Regions from separate parts of the Achromobacter sp. DH1f genome, predicted to be linked through region 1. Evidence: riboswitches for the same ligand, from Rfam matches in the RefSeq annotation. Region 1 holds a riboswitch; the other holds the start of a gene.
The links. A riboswitch is a leader RNA that binds a small molecule or an ion and turns the genes downstream of it on or off. The one in region 1 is predicted to bind glycine.

Region 1 (4,258 bases):
GGGTTGCTTTCGAGTTCGTCGTTGAACGCGACGATCTCGCCGGCGACCGGGGCGTAGATGTCGGAGGCGGCCTTGACCGACTCGACCACGCCGGCGGTTTCGCCCGCGTTCAGCTTGGCGCCGACCTTGACGTCGCCGACGAAGACCAGGTCGCCCAGTTGGTCCTGGGCGGTATCGGTGATGCCGACGACAAACACGTCGCCTTCGGCTTTGACCCATTCATGGGACTGGGTGTACTTGCGATCGGTGGGCAGACTCATGGGAACTCCTGAGGGATTCGGGTAGAAGAATGGTGTTGCGCGCCTCGCGCCGGCGGCCCGCCCGCCACGGGGGGCCTGCGGCGCGAAGCTTCGAGTTTACGAGTGTTCGACGGCTTTGCCGTTACGGACAAACGGCAGTTTGCAGACCAGGGCGGGCACCCATTTGCCGCGGATGTCGACCTCGACCGTATCGCCCACGGCCACGCCTTGCGGCAGGCGGGCAAAGCCGATCGACACACCCAGCGTGGGCGACATGGTGCCGCTGGTGAGCTCACCCGTGCCTTGCGCGGTGCGCACGGCCATGTGGGCGCGCATGACGCCGCGTTCCTGCAGCTTCAGGCCGACGAAGGCGGCGGGCGTGGCGAATTGTTCCAGCGCATCGCGACCGATGAAGCGGCGTTCGGGGTTTTTCAGGGACACCGTCCAGGTCAGGGCGGCTTCGCCCGGCTGGGTCAGTTCGTCCATGTCCTGGCCATACAGGTTCATGCCGGCTTCCAGGCGCAGCGTGTCGCGCGCGCCCAGGCCCGCCGGGCGCACGCCCTGGGCGACCAGGTCGCGCCACAGCTGCACGGCCTCAGAAGCGGGCAGCACGATTTCAAAACCGTCTTCGCCGGTGTAGCCGGTACGGGCCACCAGGGTGTCGTCGCCGATGCGAGCGGCCACGAACGGGGTCAGCGGTTCGCTGGCGGCCTGCCAGGCGGGGCGCGCGGCCCAGACCTTGGCGCGGGCATTGGGGCCCTGCACGGCGATCATGGCCAGGTCGCGGCGCGGCGTGATGGTGACGTCGAACTTGCCGGCCTGCTTGACGCGCTGCATCCAGGCCATGTCCTTGTCGGCCGTGCCGGCATTGACCACCACGCGCCATTGGTCGGCGGCGAAGAAATAGACGATCAGGTCGTCGATGACGCCGCCCTGCGGGTTCAGCATGCAGGTATAGAGCGCCTTGCCCGGCACCGTCAGCTTGGCCACGTCGTTGGCCACCAGGCGTTGCAGGAAGGCGAAGGCGTCCGGGCCGGTGACGTCGGCGTTGAGCATGTGCGAGACGTCGAACATGCCGGCATCCTGGCGCACCGCGTGGTGTTCTTCCAGTTGCGAGCCGTAGGCCAGGGGCATGTCCCAGCCGCCGAAATCGACCATGCGGGCGCCAGAGGCGATGTGTTCGTCGGCCAGCGGGGTGCGTTTGAGGGTTGCGGACATGCGCGGGTACTCCGGAGCGGCAGCGGTGCCAGGGTTACGGAATGCCGCTGGCGGACGGGCGATGTGCCCCCGCGCAACGGCTGAATCTTCCGCCCCTCTGTCCTTTTGCCTGAGAGTTGCCCCGCATGGCGGGTTTGCACCTTCGGCGCCTGGGCTGCGCGCTATGTCCCTGATTGGGCAGCGGCGCCAGGTCTCTCCAGAGTACTGTTTTGCCCGTCCGCACGGCGAAAACCGGGACAGGGCAAACATGTGCGGTATGGGATACCTGAGCGATTCCGGGCGAATTGCGCCTTCGGCGGCGGCCGCCGCACTTGGCAGCCGCTCTCTCCCGCAACATGCGTGACAGCGGCGAAAGCATACCGCGAAACGCGCGCTTCGCCCAGCGCCGCGCAGCCGGCAAGCCCGGCGTGCAACCCCTTCCCGGCCCCTAGCCCAGCGCCGTGTCCAGCAGCATCATCAGCACGAAACCCAGCATCAGCCCGCAGGTGGCGTAGACCTCGTGCCCCTTGCGGTGCGATTCGGGAATGATCTCGTGGCTGATCACGAACAGCATGGCGCCCGCCGCGAACCCCAGGCCCCAGGGCAACATGGCCGCCGACCAGCCCACGACCGCCGCGCCCAGCACGGCGCCGATCGGCTCGACCAGGCCGGACAGCATGCCCAGCGCGACCGCGAACGACCGCTTGTAGCCGGCCGCGATCAGCGCCACGGCCACCACCAGCCCTTCGGGAATGTCCTGGATGGCGATGCCGGTGGCCAGCGCGGTGCCGCGCACCGGATCGTTGCCCGCGTAGCCCACGCCGATGGCCAGGCCTTCGGGCAGGTTGTGCAAGGTAATGGCGAAGACGAACAGCCAGGTGCGGCGCAGCCGGTGCGCCTCGATGCCCTCGCGGCCCTTGATGAAGTGTTCATGCGGCAGCAGCCGATCCATCAGCAGCAGCGCGGCCGCGCCCAGCAGGATGGCCGCGCCGACGGTCAGCCCGGCGCCCCAGGGGCCGGCGCCCTGGGATTCGGCCGCCGCGATGCCCGGGGCCACCAGCGAGAACGCGCTGGCTGCCAGCATCACGCCCGCGCCGAAGCCGAACATGCTGTCCTGCATTTTCTGGGGAATGGTGCGCGCGAAAAGGATGGGCAGCGTGCCCGCCGCCGTGGCGCCAGCGGCGACCATGCCGCCCAGCAGCGCGTCCGCCACATGCGGCGCGTTCGCGTCGAAGTAGACCCACAGCTGATGCAGGCCCAGGCAGGCGACCAGCACCGCCAGCGTCCAGACGCTGACGCTGGTGGCCGCGGGCCGGATGCGATGACGGCTGAATGTGTTCATGGAACGCTGCCCCCCGCGCAAAGCCGGATCAGCCGATGGCGGCGGCGTAGCGACGCGCCACCTCGGGCCAATTGACGACATTGTAGAAGGCGCCGATGTACTCCGGCCGACGGTTCTGGTACTTCAGGTAGTAGGCGTGTTCCCACACGTCCAGGCCCAGGATGGGGGTGTTGCCCTGCATCAACGGGCTGTCCTGGTTGGCGCTGCTTTCCACCACCAGCTTGCCGGCCGGCGTGACGGACAGCCAGGCCCAACCGCTGCCGAAACGGGTCAGCGCTGCCTTGGTGAAGGCCTCGCGGAACGCGGCCAGGCCGCCCAGTTCCGCATCGATCGCGCGGGCCAGCGCGCCCTCGGGCTCGCCGCCGCCCTGCGGCGACATGACGGACCAGAACAGGCTGTGGTTGGCATGGCCGCCGCCGTGGTTGCGCACCGCGCCGCGGATCGCCTCGGGCAACTGGTCCAGGCGGGCCACCAGCGCTTCGACCGGCTCGTCGGTGGCGATGCCGGCGCCGTCCAGGGCGGCGTTCAGGCTGGTGACGTAGGTCTGGTGGTGCTTGCTGTAGTGGATTTCCATCGTCATGGCGTCGATATGGGGTTCGAGCGCGTCATAGGCGTAGGGCAGGGTCGGCAGGGTGTAGGCCATGAGATGTCTCCGTCAGACCGGCGCCGCGGAATGCGGGGCCAGATTGATTATCGAAAACATAAATGATATGTATTTTTATTTGATATCACAATGGTTGCGTTGCAATGGCTGTCATAGAAGCGGGCTATGCGCCGCCGCCGGCTGCGCAGCGCAGACGCACCAAGGCGCCGCCTGGCGGATGGCCGTCGGGAAATCGTCCGAGAATGAAAGAGAAATGGCGGCCCGCCGACGCGGGCGCCGGCCCTACAGCGCCTTGCCGCAGGCCACGCCCGAGGCCCAGGCCCACTGGAAGTTGTAGCCGCCCAGCCAGCCGGTCACGTCGACGGCTTCGCCGACGAAGTACAGCCCGGGGGTGGTCTTGGCCTGCATGGACTTCTGGTCCAGCCCGCGGGTGTCGACGCCGCCGCGCATGACTTCGGCCTTCTTGTAGCCGGCGGTGCCGCTGGGTACCAGCGTCCACTGGTGGATGTCCTGCGCCAGGGCGCGCAGGGTCTTGTCGGGCGCATCGGCCAGGCGCAACGCCGCCAGGCCGGGCTTGCCGCCCTGCTCGGCCAGGTGCAGCCAGCGATCGGCCAGGCGCTTGGGCCACAGGCCGGCCAGCACCGTGTGCAATTGCTGGCGGTTGCCGGACTTGGAGGCCAGCAGTTCGTCGGCCAGGTCGCGCCCCGGCGCCAGGTCGATGACGATGGGTTCGCCCGGTTTCCAGAAACTGGAGATCTGCAGGATCGCCGGGCCTGACAGCCCGCGGTGCGTGAACAGCAGGTCTTCGAGGAATTCGCCGCGGGTCTTGCCCTGCCCTGTCTGCAGATTGACCTCCAGCGCCACGCCGGACAGTTC
Region 2 (4,258 bases), on a different contig from region 1:
CGCCGAAGACATCGACACCGCCGTGCGGCTGGGCTTCGGCCTGCGCTTCTCGGTGCTGGGCCTGCTGGAATTCATCGACTGGGGCGGCGGCGACATCCTGCATTACGCGTCCCGCTATCTGGCCGATGCCATCGACCCCCGCTTTGCCGCGCCGGACATCATCGCGCGCAACATGGAAGCCGGCCGCAACGGCCTGCGCGAAGGCCAGGGCTTCTACGACTACGCCGGCATGGACGTGGACGCCTACAAGCTGCGGCGGCTGGGAGAGCTGTGCGACCGGTTGCGCATCATGGGCTTGCTGCCGCGTCATGACGCGGCCCGGGAAAAGGGCGACGTTCGCTAAAGGGGCAACGGCCAGGGGCCAGGCAGCGCCGCCACACTGCTTACCCCGCCGTTCAACGATCCAGCGTCTCCAGCACCCGCAATGCCAGCCGCACGCGCGCCTCGTTGGGATAGTTGCGGTTGGCCAGGATCACGATGCCCTCCTTGCGCGACGGTACGAAGGCCACGTAGGCGCCAAAGCCGTTGGTGGCGCCGGTCTTGTTGATCCACGTCGCGGGCTGTGGCGCGCTCGGCGGCTGCAAGGCCTGCACCGGCAAGGTCTCGAAGGCCACCTTGGCCGAATTGCCGGCCACCAGGTCATCCACCGACACCGGGTAACGGTACTGCTCCCAGATCAGGTCCTGCGTCATCGCGCCCAACTGGTAGTAGCCCGTGTGCGTGGCCGCGATGGCGCGCTGGATGGTGGCACCCACCGGCGCCACGCCCAGGTTCACCTCGACAAAGCGGATCATGTCGCGGGCGGTCGATTTCACGCCATAGGCCTCGTCCGCCAGCACACCCGGATTCACCCGCACCGGCGCGTTCTGCTTGTTGTAGCCCCAGGCGTAGTCGGGCATTTTTTCAGGCGGTACGTTCACATAGGTGCTGCGCAAGCCCAGCTTGGGAAACAGGCCCTGCTCCAGCGCCGCCACGTAGGGCTGGCCCAGGCTGCGCGCGGCTACCACGCCCAGCATGCCGATGCTGGGATTGGCGTAGGTGCGGTGCGTGCCGGGCGCGTATTGCGGCGTCCAGGCCTTCAGATAGGCCATCAACTGGGCCGTGTCCTGCACGGCGTCCGGCACTTGCAAAGGAAAGCCGCCCGCCGTGTGCGTGGCCAGGTTGATCAGCGTGGTCTTGGCGAACGCGCTGCCTTGCAGTTCGGGCACATACTTGGCGGGGCTGTCGCCCAACGACAGTTTGCCCGAGGCCTCTGCATAGCCCGCCAACGTCACGGTGAAGGTCTTGCTGATCGAGCCCAGCTCGAACAGCGTGTCGGGCGATACCGGCTTGCGCGGTGCGCGCGAGGCATCGCCGTAGTTGAAAAAGCGCTGCTGGCCGTTGCGGGTGACGGCGATTGCCATGCCGGGGATGTCGTATTGGCGCATGACCTCGGCGACGGCGGCGTTGATCGCCTCGTCAGCAGCCTGCGGCGGCACCGCAGCGACTGGCGCGCCGGGCGCGGACGACGCTGGCGCTGGCTGCCCCGCCGCCATGGCGGGCCCGGCGCCTGCGGCCAGGGCCAGGAACCACATCGAAATACGGAATTTTTCTCTCAGGCGCATGCCATTCTTCCTATCGCGTCATACCGGCTGGCGCCGGCCGAATGGCGCCCAGTGTAGGACGAAATTGGCACATCCTAGTACTAACCCTAAGTCTCGTTCGGCCGAAATTTTGGCTATCCTGCTTCGGTCGATTCAAAACCCCGCAGAAGAGACTCGCCCCCGTGGCGGGCGCCGACGGAGCAACCGCCCCGGAAACTCTCAGGCAACAGGACTGCGCGGTGTAGACAATCTGGAGAGAGGCGCCAAGCGCGCCCACCGAAGGGGATCCCGCGGCGCACACCGCCCGGGTGAAGCTCTCAGGTACCAAGACAGATGGGGTGCTGCTGCCGGTTGGCCGCAGCCACGCTATCTGGAGCCACCATGCCCCGCATCGCCATCATCGGCGCCGGTATCACCGGCGTCACGTCTGCGTACGCCTTGAGCAAACTGGGTTACGACGTCACGGTCTACGACCGCCAGCGCTATCCCGCCATGGAAACGTCGTACGCCAACGGCGGCCAGCTGTCCGCCAGCAACGCCGAAGTCTGGAACAGCGCCGCCACCGTCATGAAGGGCCTGCGCTGGCTGGGCCGCCGCAACGCGCCGCTGCTGCTCAACCCGCGCTTCAGCTGGCACAAGTATTCGTGGCTGGCCCAGTTCATGGGGCAGATCCGCAATTACCGCCAGAACACCATCGCCACCACCCGGCTGGCCATCGAGGCGCGCCAGCACCTGTATGCCATGGCCGAGGAAGAAGGCATCGACTTCGACCTGGAACGGCGCGGCATCCTGCACATCTACCACGACGCCGCCAGCTTCGAGACCGCACGCCGCGCCAACGCGCTGCTGCGCGAAGGCGGACTGGAACGCCACGCGGTCACGCCCGACGAAGCACGCGCCATCGAACCCGCGCTGCAAACGGCCTGCCACGGCGGCTTCTACACGCCGTCCGATGCCACCGGCGACATCCACAAATTCACCAGCGGTCTGGCCCGCGCCTGCGTGCGCCGCGGCGTGCGCTTCGAGCAGGACGCCGACATCCGCGCCATCAGCCGCGACGGCCTGCCCTACGTATTGGACATTGCCCGCGAAGGCGGCACGCAACACGAACAGCACGAGGCCAGCGCCCTCGTCATCTGCGCCGGGGCCGCCAGCCGCCAGTTCGCGCGCCAGCTGGGCGACTCGTTGAACATCTACCCGGTCAAGGGCTATTCCATCAGCGTGCACCTGGACGAGCCCGACAGCCGCGCCGCCGCGCCCACTGTCAGCCTGCTCGACGAAGCCGCCAAGATCGTCACCAGCCGCCTGGGGGACCGCTTCCGCGTGGCCGGCACGGCGGAATTCAATGGCTTCAACATGGACATCCGCGCCGAACGCATCCAGCCGCTGGTGGACTGGACCCGCAAGCACTTCCCCGGCGTACGCACGTCACGCGTGGTGCCCTGGTGCGGCCTGCGCCCCATGACCCCCAACATGATGCCGCGCGTCGGCCCGGGCAAGCGGCCCGGCGTGTTTTACAACACCGGGCACGGGCATCTGGGGTGGACGTTGTCGGCAGCGACGGCGCAGATGCTTGCGGCGAGTGTGCGGGACGGGGTGGCGCTGGCGTAGCGCCTACCGCGCCAGCAACTGCGGCACCGACGACGCCAGCAACGTCAGCCCCGAACATGTCAGCAGCCCCAGCACCGTGCGCCGGAATGTCACTTCGGAAATGCCGATGTACAGGCGGGTGCCGAGCAGCGTGGGGATCAGCATGGCCGGCGCCACCACTGCGAACATGGGCGCCATGTCGCGGGTGACGATGCCGGTGGCCAGGTAGGTGGCCATCGTCACCGACAGCATCGCCAGGTTGAAGTTCTGGATCACGGCGCGCTGGGTGTCTTTGTTGAAACCGCGCAGCGTGCACCACAGCGTGGGCACGCTGCCCGCGAAACCGCCGATGCCGCCTAGCACGCCGCCGACCATGCCCACGGCGCCATCGCCCAGGCGGTTGCCGCGGATGCGCGGCAGCCGCTGCGACATCAGCATGACCGGGCACCACAAGGCCAGCAAGGCGCCCAGCACGGCCTTGAACCAGTCCATGTCCAGGTGCGGCAGCACCAGCACGCCCAGCGGAATGCCGGCCAGGCCGCCCGCCAGGAAAGGCCACAGCAGTTGCCAGTCAAAGCCCCGGCGCACCGAGAACACAGCCAGCAGTTGCCCGGTCAAGGCGCCGAAGACGGCCAGCGCGGCGGCCAGACGCGGGTCCAGCACCCAGGCCCAGAACGACATGGCCACCATGCCGAACGCAAAGCCCGACAGGCCCTGCACGAAGCCCGCCACCGCCGCGCCGATCGCCACCACCCATACCGCGTCCATGCCCTCTGTCTCCTTGGTTCCAGGGCCGGATGCGGCCTCTTGGTGTCATGACCGGGGATTCTAGGCAGCTGCGGCGCGCAGGGTTATTTGAAGTGCTGATGAGGGAATAGGTTTTCGATAATGGCGCGCCGAAGCCTCGCCCGAGCCGTCGAACCCGGTCCGCGAGCGTTCAGGCTAGCCTTGCAGGACCTCGTAGAAGCGCTCGGCCTCGCCCCGGTCACCCAGCACGGCGGTCAGTCGGTCGAGCACGGCGTCGCGGTAGGCCGGCTTGATCTCCCAGTCGTCGTCGCGCAGGTCTTCGTCCGCGTCCAGGTAGA

Region 2: it holds a riboswitch for glycine, as region 1 does, so the genes downstream of both, U858_RS0102900 (D-amino acid dehydrogenase) here and gcvT (glycine cleavage system aminomethyltransferase GcvT) in region 1, are expected to answer to the same signal.

The regions. Positions count from the first base shown of each region.
Region 1 covers NZ_AYMF01000026.1:70,794-75,051, reverse strand. The annotation lists gene gcvH (glycine cleavage system protein GcvH) at 1-260, opposite strand, end outside; gene gcvT (glycine cleavage system aminomethyltransferase GcvT) at 357-1,457, opposite strand; glycine riboswitch at 1,545-1,667, opposite strand; glycine riboswitch at 1,700-1,798, opposite strand; gene U858_RS0122375 (ZIP family metal transporter) at 1,885-2,778, opposite strand; gene U858_RS0122370 (superoxide dismutase) at 2,807-3,421, opposite strand; gene U858_RS0122365 (NAD(P)/FAD-dependent oxidoreductase) at 3,665-4,258, opposite strand, start outside.
Region 2 covers NZ_AYMF01000006.1:42,071-46,328, reverse strand. The annotation lists gene U858_RS0102910 (3-hydroxybutyryl-CoA dehydrogenase) at 1-343, shown strand, start outside; gene ampC (class C beta-lactamase) at 396-1,535, opposite strand; glycine riboswitch at 1,738-1,828, shown strand; glycine riboswitch at 1,830-1,920, shown strand; gene U858_RS0102900 (D-amino acid dehydrogenase) at 1,965-3,194, shown strand; gene U858_RS0102895 (sulfite exporter TauE/SafE family protein) at 3,198-3,941, opposite strand; gene U858_RS0102890 (SUKH-4 family immunity protein) at 4,116-4,258, opposite strand, start outside.